One region of the Streptomyces sp. NBC_01176 genome, then DNA from elsewhere that is predicted to be linked to it. Evidence: predicted binding sites of a transcription regulator. Region 1 holds the regulator's gene; the other holds the start of a gene.
The links. Region 1 encodes HspR, which represses chaperone genes until heat shock. Its sites were predicted from a motif close to TTGAGNNNNNNNNNCTCAA; they were not measured.

Region 2: lon (endopeptidase La) is a predicted target of HspR. The motif match lies at 3,342-3,360, and genes of this name have one in related genera.

The regions. Positions count from the first base shown of each region.
Region 1 covers NZ_CP108600.1:4,774,828-4,782,599, reverse strand. The annotation lists gene OG199_RS20545 ((Fe-S)-binding protein) at 1-12, opposite strand, end outside; gene OG199_RS20540 (MraY family glycosyltransferase) at 246-1,265, shown strand; gene dnaK (molecular chaperone DnaK) at 1,361-3,202, shown strand; gene grpE (nucleotide exchange factor GrpE) at 3,199-3,861, shown strand; gene dnaJ (molecular chaperone DnaJ) at 3,895-5,082, shown strand; gene OG199_RS20520 (heat shock protein transcriptional repressor HspR) at 5,087-5,533, shown strand; gene OG199_RS20515 (sugar ABC transporter substrate-binding protein) at 6,304-7,431, shown strand; gene OG199_RS20510 (hypothetical protein) at 7,545-7,772, shown strand, end outside.
Region 2 covers NZ_CP108600.1:3,676,532-3,684,303, reverse strand. The annotation lists gene OG199_RS15615 (HAMP domain-containing sensor histidine kinase) at 1-158, opposite strand, end outside; gene OG199_RS15610 (response regulator transcription factor) at 199-936, opposite strand; gene OG199_RS15605 (spermidine synthase) at 1,050-1,727, opposite strand; gene OG199_RS15600 (rhomboid-like protein) at 2,117-3,013, shown strand; gene lon (endopeptidase La) at 3,383-5,806, shown strand; gene OG199_RS15590 (lysozyme) at 5,882-6,790, opposite strand; gene OG199_RS15585 (MarR family winged helix-turn-helix transcriptional regulator) at 7,071-7,562, shown strand.

The DNA.
Region 1 (7,772 bases):
GGCGAGTTGCATTGGGGGCTCCTCGGGCCTGCGAGGTGGGGCTTTGTGTGATTACTAAGCGGTAACTTATGCAGTCCGTCTGAGACTACCCACTTCTTGCGCCGCACTGTAGCCAGCGGTGCGGTGATCTGCGTCGCTGAGGGTTGCCTGACGGGGGTGTCCCTTCCCGGGGTCGCGAGGTCGACACGTAAACCCGATCGTCTTATCTGCGGCACATTTCAGACATTCAACCCTAAGTTGGCGCTGTGCTGTACGGAATCGCCGCCGCCCTCGCCGCCCTGTTCCTCGCCGCCCTGCTCGCCGCGCTGCTGCGGACGCTCGCTCTGCGCCTCGGCGCGGTCGAACGGCGGCAGGGGCGGCTGGTGGCGCTGCTCGGCGGTCCGGCGGTGATCGTCGCGACGGCGCTCGTCGCCGGGGCCGGTGACTGGACGGACGTGGCCCCGCTCGGCCCCGCGGCCGGGCGGCTGCTGGTCGCCGGGGTGGGGGTCGGTGTCCTCGGGCTGGTCGCCGACCTGAGACCCGTACCGCTCGCGGTGCGGGCGGCCGTCGTGACCGCCGCCGCCGCGCTGAGCGTGCCGTTCGACGAACTCGGACTGCCCGCGGGGTTCGTGGCCGTCGGGTGCATCGTCCTCGTCGCGCACGCCTTCACCTCCCTCGATCACGCCGATGGAGTGATGGGGACGGTCGCCGTGGTCACCGCCTTCGCCCTGAGCGGGTGCGCGGCCGCGGAGGTCATGGACGGGGTGGCGACGCTGCTGAGCGTGCTGGCCGCCGCGCTGACCGGGTTCCTGATGCACGGCTGGCCGCCCGCCCGGATCGTGCCGGGGCGCTGCGGCGGCCTGTTCGCCGGGTTCGTGCTGGCCTCGGCCGCGGTGCTGGTGCACGCCGGCCGGGAGGCCGGGTCGGGCGTGGGGGCCGTGTTCGCGCTGACGGTGGTGGCGACCGCCGACGTGGTGCTGGTCCTGGTGTCGCGGCAGCGGGCCGGGCGTCCGCTGCGGTGCGGCGCTCCCGACCACCTCGTCCACCGGCTGCGGCATCTCGGTGTCACCCCGCAGGGTGCCGCGGTGCTCGTCGGGATCACCGGCTTCGCGGGTGCACTCGTCGGCATGCTGATCGACTTGGGGTGGGTGGGGGCTGCGACGGCCCTGTGGGTGGCGGGCGGCGCCGCCGTGGTGGTCCTGGTACTCCTTCGTGTCCCTGTGTATGGGACGAGCTTCCCGGGGAAGCCGCAGGTCAGCGCGTACCTGCGTGTAAGGAACAGATAAGACTTGAGCCCCCTCGACTCAGCTCTGTTGACCGGAAGCTGGACGTCGTGCACACTTGAGTCCGTTCCACTCAAGTCATTGCTGGAGGAATTGAAATGGCACGTGCGGTCGGCATCGACCTGGGCACGACTAACTCCGTCGTCAGCGTTCTGGAGGGCGGCGAGCCCACCGTCATCACCAACGCCGAGGGTGCCAGGACCACGCCGTCCGTCGTCGCCTTCGCCAAGAACGGTGAGGTGCTCGTCGGCGAGGTCGCCAAGCGCCAGGCGGTCACGAACGTGGACCGGACCATCCGCTCGGTGAAGCGTCACATGGGTACGGACTGGAAGATCGAGCTCGACGGGAAGCACTTCAACCCGCAGCAGATGAGCGCCTTCATCCTGCAGAAGCTGAAGCGCGACGCCGAGGCCTACCTGGGTGAGAAGGTCACGGACGCGGTCATCACCGTTCCCGCGTACTTCAACGACTCCGAGCGTCAGGCGACGAAGGAGGCCGGCGAGATCGCGGGCCTGAACGTCCTGCGTATCGTCAACGAGCCCACGGCCGCCGCGCTCGCGTACGGCCTGGACAAGGACGACCAGACGATCCTCGTCTTCGACCTCGGTGGCGGCACCTTCGACGTGTCCCTCCTGGAGATCGGCGACGGCGTCGTCGAGGTGAAGGCGACGAACGGCGACAACCACCTCGGTGGTGACGACTGGGACCAGCGGGTCGTCGACTACCTGGTGCAGCAGTTCAAGTCCGGTCACGGCGTGGACCTCGCCAAGGACAAGATGGCCCTCCAGCGCCTCCGTGAGGCCGCGGAGAAGGCCAAGATCGAGCTGTCCTCGTCCACCGAGACCTCGATCAACCTGCCCTACATCACGGCCTCCGCCGAGGGCCCGCTGCACCTGGACGAGAAGCTCACGCGCGCCCAGTTCCAGCAGCTCACGGCCGACCTTCTGGAGCGCTGCAAGACGCCGTTCCACAACGTCATCAAGGACGCGGGCATCAACCTGTCCGAGATCGACCACGTCGTTCTCGTCGGTGGCTCCACCCGTATGCCGGCCGTCGCCGAGCTCGTCAAGGAGCTGACCGGCGGCAACGAGGCCAACAAGGGTGTCAACCCGGACGAGGTCGTCGCCATCGGCGCCGCCCTGCAGGCCGGTGTCCTCAAGGGTGAGGTCAAGGACGTCCTGCTCCTCGACGTGACCCCGCTGTCCCTCGGCATCGAGACCAAGGGAGGGATCATGACCAAGCTCATCGAGCGCAACACCACGATCCCGACCAAGCGTTCCGAGATCTTCACGACGGCCGAGGACAACCAGCCGTCCGTGCAGATCCAGGTCTACCAGGGCGAGCGCGAGATCGCGGCGTACAACAAGAAGCTCGGGATGTTCGAGCTGACCGGTCTGCCGCCGGCGCCCCGCGGCGTCCCGCAGATCGAGGTCGCCTTCGACATCGACGCCAACGGCATCATGCACGTGACCGCGAAGGACCTGGGCACGGGCAAGGAGCAGAAGATGACCGTCACCGGTGGCTCCTCGCTGCCGAAGGACGAGGTCAACCGGATGCGCGAAGAGGCCGAGAAGTACGCGGAGGAGGACCACGCCCGCCGCGAGGCCGCCGAGACCCGCAACCAGGGCGAGCAGCTCGTCTACCAGACGGAGAAGTTCCTCAAGGACAACGAGGACAAGGTCCCCGGTGACGTCAAGACCGAGGTCGAGGCGTCCGTCGAGGAGCTGAAGGCCGCGCTCAAGGGCGAGGACACCGCCGAGATCCGTACGGCCACCGAGAAGGTCGCCGCCGTCTCGCAGAAGCTGGGCCAGGCCATGTACGCCGACGCCCAGGCCGCGCAGGCCGGCGCCGGCGCCGAGGGTGCCGAGCAGGCCAGGGCCGAGGACGACGTCGTGGACGCCGAGATCGTCGACGAGGACCGCAAGGACGGTGCCGCGTGACGGAGGAGACCCCGGGTTTCGAAGAGAAGCCTGACGTCCCCTCCGGCGCCACCCCTGACGACGCCGAGCCGAAGGACGCCCCCTCCGCGGAGGGGGCGTCCCCGGCCGGGGACGCATCAGCCGCAGCACAGACCGCCGGTCTGACGGCCCAGCTGGACCAGGTGCGTACGGCGCTCGGAGAGCGCACCGCGGACCTCCAGCGGCTCCAGGCCGAGTACCAGAACTACCGCCGCCGGGTCGAGCGCGACCGGATCGCGGTCAAGGAGGTCGCCATCGCGAACCTTCTGACCGAGCTCCTGCCCGTCCTCGACGACATCGGCCGCGCGCGGGAACACGGTGAACTGGTCGGCGGTTTCAAGTCGGTGGCCGAGTCGCTGGAGACCGTCGCGGCGAAGATGGGGCTTCAGCAGTTCGGCAAGGAGGGCGAGCCCTTCGACCCGATGATCCACGAGGCCCTGATGCACTCGTACGCGCCGGACGTCACGGAGACCACGTGCGTGGCGATTCTGCAGCCCGGGTATCGCTTCGGCGAGCGCACCATCCGCCCCGCGCGGGTGGCGGTCGCCGAGCCCCAGCCGGGCGCGCAGTCCGTCAAGTCCGACGACACGACGGCTGAGGCGGCCGAGGACAAGGAGAGCGGTGGCCCGGACGAGGGCTGACGTTGACACGATGAGGAAGGAGGGACGTCGGGGATGAGCACCAAGGACTTCATCGAGAAGGACTACTACAAGGTCCTCGGCGTCCCCAAGGACGCCACCGAGGCCGAGATCAAGAAGGCGTACCGGAAGCTCGCCCGCGAGTTCCACCCGGACGCCAACAAGGGCAACGCCAAGGCCGAGGAGCGCTTCAAGGAGATCTCCGAGGCCAACGACATCCTCGGGGACGTCAAGAAGCGCAAGGAGTACGACGAGGCACGCGCCCTCTTCGGCAACGGCGGCTTCCGTCCGGGGCCCGGAGCGGGCGGCGGCAACTTCAACTTCGACCTGGGCGACCTCTTCGGAGGCGGCGCCCAGGGCGGCGCGGGCGGCGGTGCCGGCGGCTTCGGCGGCGGCATCGGTGACGTCTTCGGGGGCCTGTTCAACCGCGGCGGCGCGGGCACCGGCACCCGGACCCAGCCCCGGCGCGGTCAGGACATCGACACCGAGGTGACGCTGAGCTTCACCGAGGCGGTGGACGGCGCGACGGTCCCGCTGCGGATGACCTCGCAGGCTCCCTGCAAGGCCTGCTCCGGCACCGGCGACGCGAACGGCACACCCCGGGTGTGCCCGACGTGCGTCGGCACCGGACAGGTGGCGCGGGGTTCGGGCGGCGGCTTCTCGCTCACCGACCCGTGCCCCGACTGCAAGGGCCGCGGGCTCATCGCGGAGCACCCCTGCGAGATCTGCCAGGGCAGCGGCCGCGCCAAGTCCTCGCGCACGATGCAGGTCCGTATCCCCGCCGGGGTCTCGGACAGCCAGCGCATCCGCCTGCGCGGCAAGGGCGCTCCGGGCGAACGGGGCGGCCCGGCCGGCGACCTGTACGTCACGGTCCATGTGGACGCCCACCCGGTCTTCGGCCGCAAGGGCGACAACCTCACCGTCACCGTGCCCGTCACCTTCGCGGAGGCGGCACTCGGCGGCGAGGTGCGGGTACCGACCCTGGGCGGCCCCCCGGTCACCCTGAAACTGCCCCCGGGCACGCCCAACGGCCGTACGATGCGGGCCCGCGGCAAGGGCGCGGTCCGCAAGGACGGCACCCGCGGCGACCTCCTCGTCACCGTCGAGGTCGCGGTCCCCACGGACGTGTCGGGCAAGGCGCGTGACGCCCTGGAGGCGTATCGCGAGGCAACCGCGGACGAGGACCCGCGGGCGGAGCTGTTCCAGGCCGCGAAGGGAGCATGAGCAGATGGACGGCCGTCGTCGAAACCCCTATGAACTGACCGAGGAGACCCCGGTCTACGTCATCTCGGTGGCGGCCCAGCTCTCCGGCCTGCACCCGCAGACCTTGCGTCAGTACGACCGCCTCGGCCTGGTCTCCCCGGACCGCACGCCCGGACGCGGTCGGCGCTACTCGGCCCGCGACATCGAACTGCTGCGCACGGTCCAGCAGTTGTCGCAGGACGAGGGCATCAACCTGGCCGGCATCAAGCGCATCATCGAGCTGGAGAACCAGGTCGCCGCGCTTCAGTCCCGTGTCGTGGAGCTGGAGTCGGCCCTGGACGGCGCGGCGGCGGCCATGCAGCAGCGCGAGGCCGCCGTCCACGCCTCCTACCGGCGGGACCTGGTCCCGTACCAGGAGGTCCAGCAGACGAGCGCGCTGGTGGTGTGGCGGCCGAAGCGGTCGGCGGAGTAGTTCCCCGAGCGTCGAAGGGGCCGGGAGGTGGATCACCTCCCGGCCCCTTCGCGTGCGCCGGCCGCCGGGGCCGTGGGCATCGGGCGAAGAGGCCTGCCGGGCGGGCGAGTTGCCCGCGCGGGCGCGGGCGGACCCGGCGACGGCGGAACCGGTCCGCGCGGCGTGGCCGGAGCGAAGGGGTGTCCGCCGTCGGGAACGGCGAGGGCGTCGGCCTGTCTCGGCGGGCGGTGACGTTCTGCCGGAGACCGGTCCCGCGGGTGCGGCCGGGAGGGGGCCGAACCGGCCAAGTCGGCGCCATGGACGCAGCAGTCCGTTTTTCTTCGGTGTGCCCAGGAAAACGACGTTCACGTGAACTGCCGTTTGTAGGCGGCCGAGACATAATCGGTCATTGCGGCCGGAGTTGTGCGATGCGCGCGACGGACCGGTCGGCGAGTGACACAGATCACTTCGGCCCCGGTGCGGGCCGCCCCGTCGCGTCGGACCGGAGTCTCGCTCGCGCGTCCGGAGCTGCGGCGATACTCGGCCATCTTCAAGTCTCCAGGTCGGAGGCGTGGGTTGCCCCGGTCCTGACGAGGTGTGTGGGAACGAAGTACTCCGCAGGGCTTACGTGGAAGTGGAGGTGCAGCCTCTTCCCATCGTGTTCACTTGGAGAACACAGATTGCTGTTGCCATCTCGTTAAGTGGTTACTCCTTGACGCTGAGGTGATCGCCGCGTTGGCTTTCAGCCACCTGGGTCGCAAAGCAGCTACCTCGCCCGGAAGGCACCTGATGTGAACACTCGTAACACCCGGCTTCGTCGTACGGCCATAGCCCTGGCCTCGTCCGCGATCGCCGTCTCACTCGCCGGCTGCGGGGTCGTCGACGGGATCGGCGGCAGCGACTCCAAGGCGAGCCCGACCAAGGGCGACGACATCAAGGTGGGTCTCCTTCTGCCCGAGAAGGCGAACACGCGTTACGAGAAGTTCGACTACCCGATCATCAATGAGCAGGTCAAGAAGCTGACCAACGGCAAGGGCGAGGTCATCCACCTCAACGCCGAGCAGAGCGCGAGCAAGCAGAACGCCCAGCTCCAGCAATTGGTGGACGACAAGGTCGACGTCCTCCTCGTGGACGCGGTCGACTCCAAGGCCATCGCCGGCGGTGTGCGCAAGGCCAAGGCCGCGGGCATCCCCGTCATCGCCTACGACCGTCTGGCCGAAGGCCCGATCGACGCGTACATCTCCTTCGACAACGAGCTCGTCGGCGAGGTGCAGGGCAAGGAACTCCTGAAGGCCCTGGGCACCAACACCGCCACGAAGCAGATCGTGATGATGAACGGCGCGCCCACCGACCCGAACGCGGCGCAGTTCAAGGCGGGCGCCATGTCCGTGCTCGACGGCAAGGTCGAGATCGCCCAGAAGTACGACACCAAGGACTGGGACCCGGCCCAGGCCAAGGCCAACATGGAGAAGGCCATCTCGGCCATCGGCCTCAGCAACGTCGCCGGTGTCTACTCCGCCAACGACGGCCTCGCGGGCGGGGTCATCGACGCCATGAAGACGATGGGTGTCAACAAGGTGCCGCCGGTCACCGGCCAGGACGCCGAACTCGACGCGGTGCAGCGGATCCTGCTGGGCGAGCAGTACATGAGCGTCTACAAGTCGTACCCGCAGGAGGCCACGGCCGCCGCCGAGATGGCCGTGGCGAAGGTCCAGGGCCGCGGGATCGAGTTCGACGCGCTGACCCGCGACAAGGTCGACAGCCCCACGGCCCAGAAGATCCCGGCCCAGCTCGTGCCCGTGGTCGCCCTCACCAAGGACAACATCAAGGAAACGGTGCTCCAGGACAACATCTACAGCCTCAGCGAGATCTGCACGGCCAAGTACAAGTCGGCCTGTGCGGCGGCCGGCCTCAAGTAGCCGTACCTGTCCCGCGACCTGCGCGCGGGAGCCCCGGCCCGGGGCTCCCGCGCGTCCGTCTTTCACGGCCCGGGTGAACCGTTCCGGGTCGGCCGGGGTCTCACCGGGAGACCGTGCTCGATGCGTTCGTACTGGAGGCGCCCATGGCCATGATCGGCCTGTTCTGGATCACCGAGAAGAGCGTGTACGTGGGCGCCGAGCCCGCGGGGAACGGGCGCGGGGTGCGGCTCACCCCCGAGGGCCTGGAGGCCGTGGGCACGGACCAGAAGGGCTTCTGGGCGTGGCGGGACGTGCGCGCGGTCACCGTGCACGACGCGCAGGTGCGTTCCAGTACCCGGTGG
Region 2 (7,772 bases), 1.1 Mb from region 1:
ATGAAGCGCAGCTCCGTCTCGGTGCGCACCGCGATCATCAGCAGACCGGTGGTGATGAAGACCGAGACCACGACCAGCGTGCCCAGCTTCGTCTTGATCGAGAAGGGGCGCACGGAGCCCCAGGGCCCGGCGTTCCCGCGCTCTCCCGGTCCGCTCATGAGATCAGCCCCCTCAAACAGGTCCTCGCGCGGGCCCCGCTCAGGGAGTCGGGGTCTCCAGCGCATAGCCCACACCGTGCACGGTGCGGATCCGCTCGGCGCCGATCTTCCGGCGCAGCGCCTTGATGTGGCTGTCCACGGTCCGGGTTCCCGAGGCGTCCGCCCAGTCCCAGACCTCGGCCAGCAACTGCTCGCGGGAGAGTACCGCGCGCGGCGTGTTGGCGAGGCAGACCAGCAGGTCGAACTCGGTGGGGGTGAGGTGCACGTCCTCCGAGCGCACCCGTACCCGGCGCTGCGCGTGGTCGATCTCCAGCTCGCCGAGGCGCAGGATGCCGCTGCGCGGCGTCGAGGCCGCCACCACGGCCCGCTCGACCCGGCGCAGCAGGACGTGCACGCGCGCGGCCAGCTCCCGCATCGAGAACGGCTTCGTCATGTAGTCGTCGGCGCCCACGCCGAGACCGACCAGCATGTCGGTCTCGTCGTCGCGCGCGGTGAGCATCAGCACCGGTACCGGACGCTGGGCCTGGACCCGCCGGCAGACCTCCAGGCCGTCGAAGCCGGGCAGCATGATGTCGAGGATCAGCAGGTCGGGCTGCCAGGCCTCCGCCGTGTCGACGGCGGCCGGTCCGTCGCCCGCGGTTTGCACGAGGAACCCCTCGGCTCGCAGGCGGGCCGCGATGGCGTCGACGATCGTCGGGTCGTCCTCGACCACCAGCACCCGGCGCTGAGCGCCCGGCGTCGCCGCCGTGCCGTTGTGGGATGTGTGGGTCTGCTCCATCGCCCGCCCCTGATGTGTGCTTTCCGGAATCCGTGGGGTGATCCCATGACTGCGCTTGACGCTTGAATGATCCGCGCCAGGGGAGCAGCGTAAGGGCAGTCGGCTGCGCTCGGCTATCCAGGCCCTGTCGCGAGGTGGACGACGTCCGGAACGCCCCGGGCAACCGGGATCTCTTCGGTACGCACCCGTCGGAATCCGGCATTCCGCAAGCTTCCTTCAAATTTGGGAGAGGGCTGGGCCGACCACACGGCGAGCACCCCGCCCGGTCTCAACACCCGCGCGCAGTCCGCGAGTCCGGCCGGTCCGTACAGGCTGTGGTTGTCCTCCGTGACGGTCCAGTCGGGGCCGTTGTCGATGTCCAGGCAGAGCGCGTCGTACGTGGCGGATGTCTCACGGAGGTGAGCGGACAGATCGGCCTCCACGATCTCGGTGCGCGGATCGGCGAACGCCCGCGCGGAGAGCCGGGCCAGCGGACCGTCACGGTGCCAGTCGACGATGGCCCGCTCGCGCTCGACGACGGTGATGCGCCCCCAGCGCCGGTCCGCCACCGCGTGGGCGAGCGAGAACCCGACGCCGAGCCCGCCGATCAGCACGTCCGGCTCCGGGCGCCCGTCGAGGGCGTCGTACGCGGCGTCGACGAGCAGCCGCTCCGAGCGGCCGTCCGAGGTGTCCATCAGGAAGCACCCGTTGGCGATGATCTGCAGCAGTGCGCCGTGGCGCCGCAACACGACCTCGCCGTACGGGCCTTCCCTGCGGTCGATGACTACGGGGGTGTCGTACGGAGCCGTCATGGCTCCCATCCTGGCAGTACCCCCGGAGGTGCGGAGGGGAAGATCCCCGGCTGCGCGGCGTGACCGATCCTCAGGTGTGCCGTCCGCGCGTACGCCCCGGGTGCCCGGCTGTCCCACGCCCCGGGCGCGCGCCTCGCGGCGTCGTCCGGCGACGGCCGGTGGCGATCGGCTGTCTTTCATACATGCGGACATGCATGGGGCCACGCATACGGCCATGCATACGGCGAGGCGCAACGGTGACAGCCTCGGCCGCTCGTGCGGTCGCGCGGCTGTGCGGACGCCGTTCCCGGCTGTGGGGTTGCTGTGAATCCCCCCGCGGGTGGCGTCGGTCATAGACAGTGACGCGCGGGACACCCAAGGGTGGGTGGCGACGGAAGGAGCCCTCCACCTTGGACCGGAGCACGACCGCGGCGGCCACGGCCTCCCCGTCCGACGTCACGCCCGAGAATCCGCAAGCGGGCACGTCCGTGCTGGACGGCATGCCGCGACAGCGCGGCGACGCGGTCACGGAGACCTCCGCGCCCCGCCCGACCGCCTCCCGCCCGCTCGCCCGCACCCGCGCCCTCGCCCGGACGCGCGCGCCACGGCCCTGGCGGCTGCTCCCCACCCCCACCGGCACGCCCTTCACCTTCGGATACGCGGCCGTTCTCGCCGCCGTCTCGGTGACCGCCGACCACGCGGCCCCCTCTCTCGTCCACGCGCTGCAACAGGGCTCCAGTACGGACGTGGCGCATCTCGTCCGCCATCCGGTGCTGGTGCTGCTGGCCAGCGCGCTGTGGATCGCGGGCGGCATCGCGTCGATGTACGCGGCCGGGTTCGTGCTCGTACTGACCGCGCTGGAACGGCGTATAGGCGGGCTGCGGGCGGCGGGTGTCTTCCTGCTCGGTCACGTCGTGGCCACGCTGGCCACCGAGGTGCCCGTCGGTCTGTCGGTACTGGCGGGGCACCTCCCCGGCAGTTCCCTGCACCGTCTCGACTACGGCATCAGCTTCGGTGTCGCCGCGAGCGTCGGCGCCCTCGCCGGGCTGCTGACGCCATGGCTGCGCTGGCCGGTGCTGATCGGCTTCGCGGGGGTGCTGATCGGCGACCTGATCGCGTTCACGGACCCGATGACCGACTGGGGGCATCTGCTGTCGCTGGCGGTCGGCGTCTCGACCTGGCCGCTGGTACGGCGTCGGCACCGGGCCGGTGCCGGCGGGGGCGCAGGCGGAGGCCGCACTGGAGGCCGAAGCGCGGGCGACCCCGCCGTCCGCCCGGTCCAGACCTCCGGCACCGTCGCCGCCTAGGGTCGTCGGCCTCCCCGGGCCCCGGGGACGAGCCCCCGTGGGGCGGGCTTGCCGGTATCCCCACGGGCAGGCCCGCGGAAGACCCGGGCCCCCGCGGACGGCCCTGGCCCATGGCCGCGGGGACCGCCCCCACGGATGCCTCTCCGCGGGAACAGGGCGCCTCACGAGGTGGTTCTTGCCGTATACCCCGGGCGGGTGCAGTCCCGGCGGACCCGTCGACCCGTCGAAGGCGAATGCTGACCTGCGCGGATGCCCGTCGTCCCGAGGGGTGGCCGAGTGATCGCCCAGAGCGAACAGGCCCCGGGGAACAATCGGGGACTCACGTGCATTGAGTCGGTGTAGCTCAACTTGACTGCCGGAGGGAAGATCATGGCTTCGACGTCCACATCGCTCACCCTGCCCGTGCTGCCGCTCGACGACGAGGTCGTGCTGCCCGGGATGGTGGTTCCGCTGGACCTGAACGACGCCGATGTGCGCGCCGCGGTGGAGGCGGCCCAGGCCGCCGCGCGGTCGGAGCCCGGCAAGCCGCGGGTTCTGCTGGTGCCACGCATCGACGGGGCGTACCCGAGCACCGGTGTGCTCGGCACCGTCGAGCAGGTCGGCCGGTTGGCCGACGGCGACCCGGGCGCGCTGATCCGCGGCCGTGGACGCGTGAAGATCGGTGCCGGCACGACCGGTCCCGGCGCCGCACTGTGGGTCGAGGGCACCCAGATCGACGAGACCGTGCCCGATCCGCTGCCCGGCCACGTCACCGAACTGGTCAAGGAGTACAAGGCCCTCGCCACCAGCTGGCTGCGCAAGCGCGCGGCCTGGCAGGTCGTGGACCGCGTACAGGCCATCGACGACGTGTCCGCGCTCGCCGACAACTCCGGTTACTCCCCGTTCCTGAGCACCGAGCAGAAGGTCACGCTGCTGGAGACCGCCGACCCGGTGGCCCGGCTGAAGCTCGCCACCGAGCAGCTGCGTGAGCACCTCGCCGAGCAGGACGTCGCCGAGTCCATCGCCAAGGACGTCCAGGAGGGCGTCGACAAGCAGCAGCGCGAGTTCCTGCTGCGGCGCCAGCTGGAGGCCGTCCGCAAGGAGCTGCGCGAGCTGAACGGCGACGCCAAGGAGGGCGAGGAGTCCGACGACTACCGGACCCGCGTCGAGGCCGCCGACCTCCCCGAGAAGGTCCGTGAGGCCGCGCTCAAGGAGGTCGACAAGCTGGAGCGGTCCAGTGACCAGTCGCCCGAGGGCTCCTGGATCCGGACCTGGCTCGACACGGTGCTGGAGCTGCCGTGGAACGAGCGGACCGACGACACCGGCGCGTACGACATCCAGGGCGCCAAGGCCGTCCTGGACGCCGAGCACGCCGGACTCGACGACGTGAAGGAACGCATCACCGAGTACCTCGCCGTGCGCAAGCGGCGTTCCGAGCGCGGGCTCGGCGTGGTCGGCGGGCGGCGCGGCGGTGCCGTGCTCGCGCTGGTCGGACCGCCCGGCGTCGGAAAGACCTCGCTCGGCGAGTCCGTCGCGCACGCGATGGGCCGGAAGTTCGTCCGGGTCGCCCTCGGCGGCGTCCGGGACGAGGCCGAGATCCGCGGCCACCGGCGTACGTACGTCGGCGCCCTGCCCGGCCGTATCGTCCGCGCCATCAAGGAGGCCGGGTCCATGAACCCGGTGGTCCTGCTGGACGAGATCGACAAGGTGGGTTCCGACTTCCGGGGCGACCCGGCCGCGGCCCTGCTCGAGGTCCTCGACCCCGCGCAGAACCACACCTTCCGGGACCACTACCTGGAGGTCGAACTCGACCTCAGCGACGTGGTGTTCCTGGCGACGGCCAACGTGCTCGAAGCCATCCCGGAGGCACTGCTCGACCGTATGGAGCTGGTCAGGCTCGACGGGTACACGGAGGACGAGAAGGTCGTCATCGCCCGTGACCACCTGCTGCAGCGGCAGCTGGAGCGGGCCGGTCTGGCGAAGGACGAGGTCACGCTCGACGAGAGCGCGCTGCGCAAGCTCGCCGGGGAGTACACCCGGGAAGCGGGCGTCCGCAACCTGGAGCGGGCCGTCGCCCGGCTGCTCCGCAAGGTCGCGGCACAGCACGAACTCGGCGAGCGGGAACTGCCGTTCACGGTGACCGACGCCGATCTGCGCGGGCTCCTCGGACGGCCGCACCACGTGCCCGAGTCGGCCCAGGACCCGGCCGAGCGCCGTACCGCGGTGCCCGGTGTCGCCACCGGGCTGGCGGTCACGGGCGCGGGCGGTGACGTCCTCTACGTGGAGGCGTCGCTCGCCGACCCGGAGACGGGCGCGGCGGGTCTGACCCTGACCGGTCAGCTGGGTGACGTGATGAAGGAGTCGGCGCAGATCGCGCTGAGCTTCCTGCGGTCGCACGGAGCCGAGCTGGAACTGCCGGTCGGCGACCTGAAGGACCGGGGCGTGCACATCCACTTCCCGGCGGGCGCCGTTCCCAAGGACGGTCCGAGCGCGGGCGTCACCATGACGACCGCCCTCGCCTCGCTGCTCAGCGGACGGCCGGTCCGTACGGACGTGGCGATGACCGGCGAGGTCTCGCTGACCGGCCGGGTGCTGCCGATCGGCGGCGTCAAGCAGAAGCTGCTGGCCGCCCACCGGGCCGGGGTGACGACGGTCGTGATCCCGAAGCGCAACGAGCCCGACCTGGACGACGTCCCGGCCGAGGTCCTGGAGAAGCTCGACGTCCACGCCGTCACGGACGTCCGGCAGGTGCTGGAGCTGGCGCTGACCCCGGCGACCAGCGGTGCGACCCCGGAGGTGTCGGTGGCGGCGTGACGGACGCCGCCGGTACGTCCGGACGGGGAAGGCCCGGGCCCGTGAGGGAGCCCGGGCCTTCCCCTGTCCTGGCGCTCACCCGTTGGCGAGCGCCTGCAACCGGTCGAGCGCGCCGTTGAACCTGTCGTGGTCACCGACCGTCGGTCCCGACGACGTGTACTGCCACATCGTGTAGAGGGACCAGCCGGCCGGGAGCGTGCCGGGGTCGGAGGCGTAGCGGGCGATCCACAGCGGTTCGGCGGCGGCGAATCCGCCGTAGTTCCCGGTGCAGTCGCTCCACCAGCTGGTGGCCGTGTAGATCACGGCGTCCCGCCCCGTGCGCGCCCTGTACTGGGCGAGGAAGGAACTGATCCAGCTGACCATCGCGCTCTGCGTCTTGCCGTAACAGGCGGCGCCGTACGGGTTCCACTCGATGTCGAGCACGCCCGGCAGCGTCCTGCCGTCACGGGACCAGCCGCCGCCGTGGTCCACGAAGTAGTTGGCCTGGGTGGCGCCGGTCGTCGTGTCCGGGGTCGCGAAGTGATAGGCGCCCCGGATCATGCCGACGTCGTACGAGCCGTTGTACTGCTGGGCGAAGTAGGGATTGGTGTAGTACGTCCCCTCGGTCGCCTTGGTGTAGGCCCACCTGACCCCGCTGCTCCACAGGGTCGACCAGGCGACGTTGCCCTGATGGCCACTGACGTCCACGCCCTCCGTCTGGGTGGCGTCACCCGTGCTGGGCGTGCCGCTCCGGCCGTCGTGCGCGAGGACGCCCATGCCCAGAGAGGCGGAACCGCGGGCGGGGGCGGGGTCGGAGACGGTGGCGGTGGGGGAGGAGGGGGCGACGCTCCGTACAGGCGTGGCGGGGAGCGCGGGGGACGCCTGGGCCGGAGGGGCGAGGAGAAGGGGGAAGAAGAGCGCGGAGAGGGCTGCGAGCAGCGTCCAGGCCCTGGGCGGGCGCCCCGGTGGGGGCGTGGTGCGGCTTCCGGATCCGTGCGCGGGCATGTCGTGCCTCCGAGGGGATCGGTGGTGCACGGTGGGGGGAACACTGACGGACTGACGGCATCGCGCCCGACGCCCGTGGGGGCCAGGTCCTCGTCGACCTGTTGATGGCGTGCGCATGCCAGTATTTGTCTGTCGAAGAAGCTAGGCACGGGGAAGGCCGCGGGGAAGGGGGCCCGGAGGCTGCCGTTGGTCTATGCCTGCGAAATACTGGCGGAGCTGCGGCAACGGCGACTTTTGGCAGAAACTTTCAGGATCGGGAAACCGGGTCAGGGGTGCTGACGTGCACGAGGGCGCAAACGGCGACGGACGTCGTGTCGAATCCGAGGCGTCGGAAAATGGTGTGGACCAGGAATTCCCGGCGCTGGAACGGGAGTTGACCGTTTTCCTGCGACGCGCCCGGGCCAATTCCGGTGAGATGGCCCGCGAGGTGCACCCGGACCTGGAGTCCTCGGCGTACGGACTCCTCTTCCGTCTGGAGGAGTGCGGCCGCCAGCGCGCCACGGAACTGGCCGCCTACATCGGGGTCGGCAAGGCCACGATGTCCCGCCAGCTCCGCGCCCTGGAGGAGCTCGGCCTCGTCGCCCGCGAGCCCGACCCGGCCGACGGCCGCGCCTGGCTCGTCCACCTCACCGAGGGGGGCCGGGACCGCTTCCGCCGCGTCCGGGAAGCGAGACGGGCGCGGTACGTCCGCGAGCTGGCCGGCTGGGACCCGCACGAGGTGGCCGAACTCGCCCGGCTGCTGCACCAGCTGAACCAGGGCATGGAGAAGTAACGGTCGCTCCGCGGGCGGACCGGTGCCCCGTGGGTGCCGTACTGCTCCGCGGGCGGTTCCTTCCCCACGGGGCCGCCCGTCTCCACGAGGCCTGCCCGCCGTCCCGCCCTCGCGGACGGTCCGCCCCGACCGGGGTCCGCCGAGTCGCGGGTACGCGCCGCTCCGGGGCGGCCGTCCTGGGGGTGCCCTTCTGTTCCGTGGGAGGTCCGC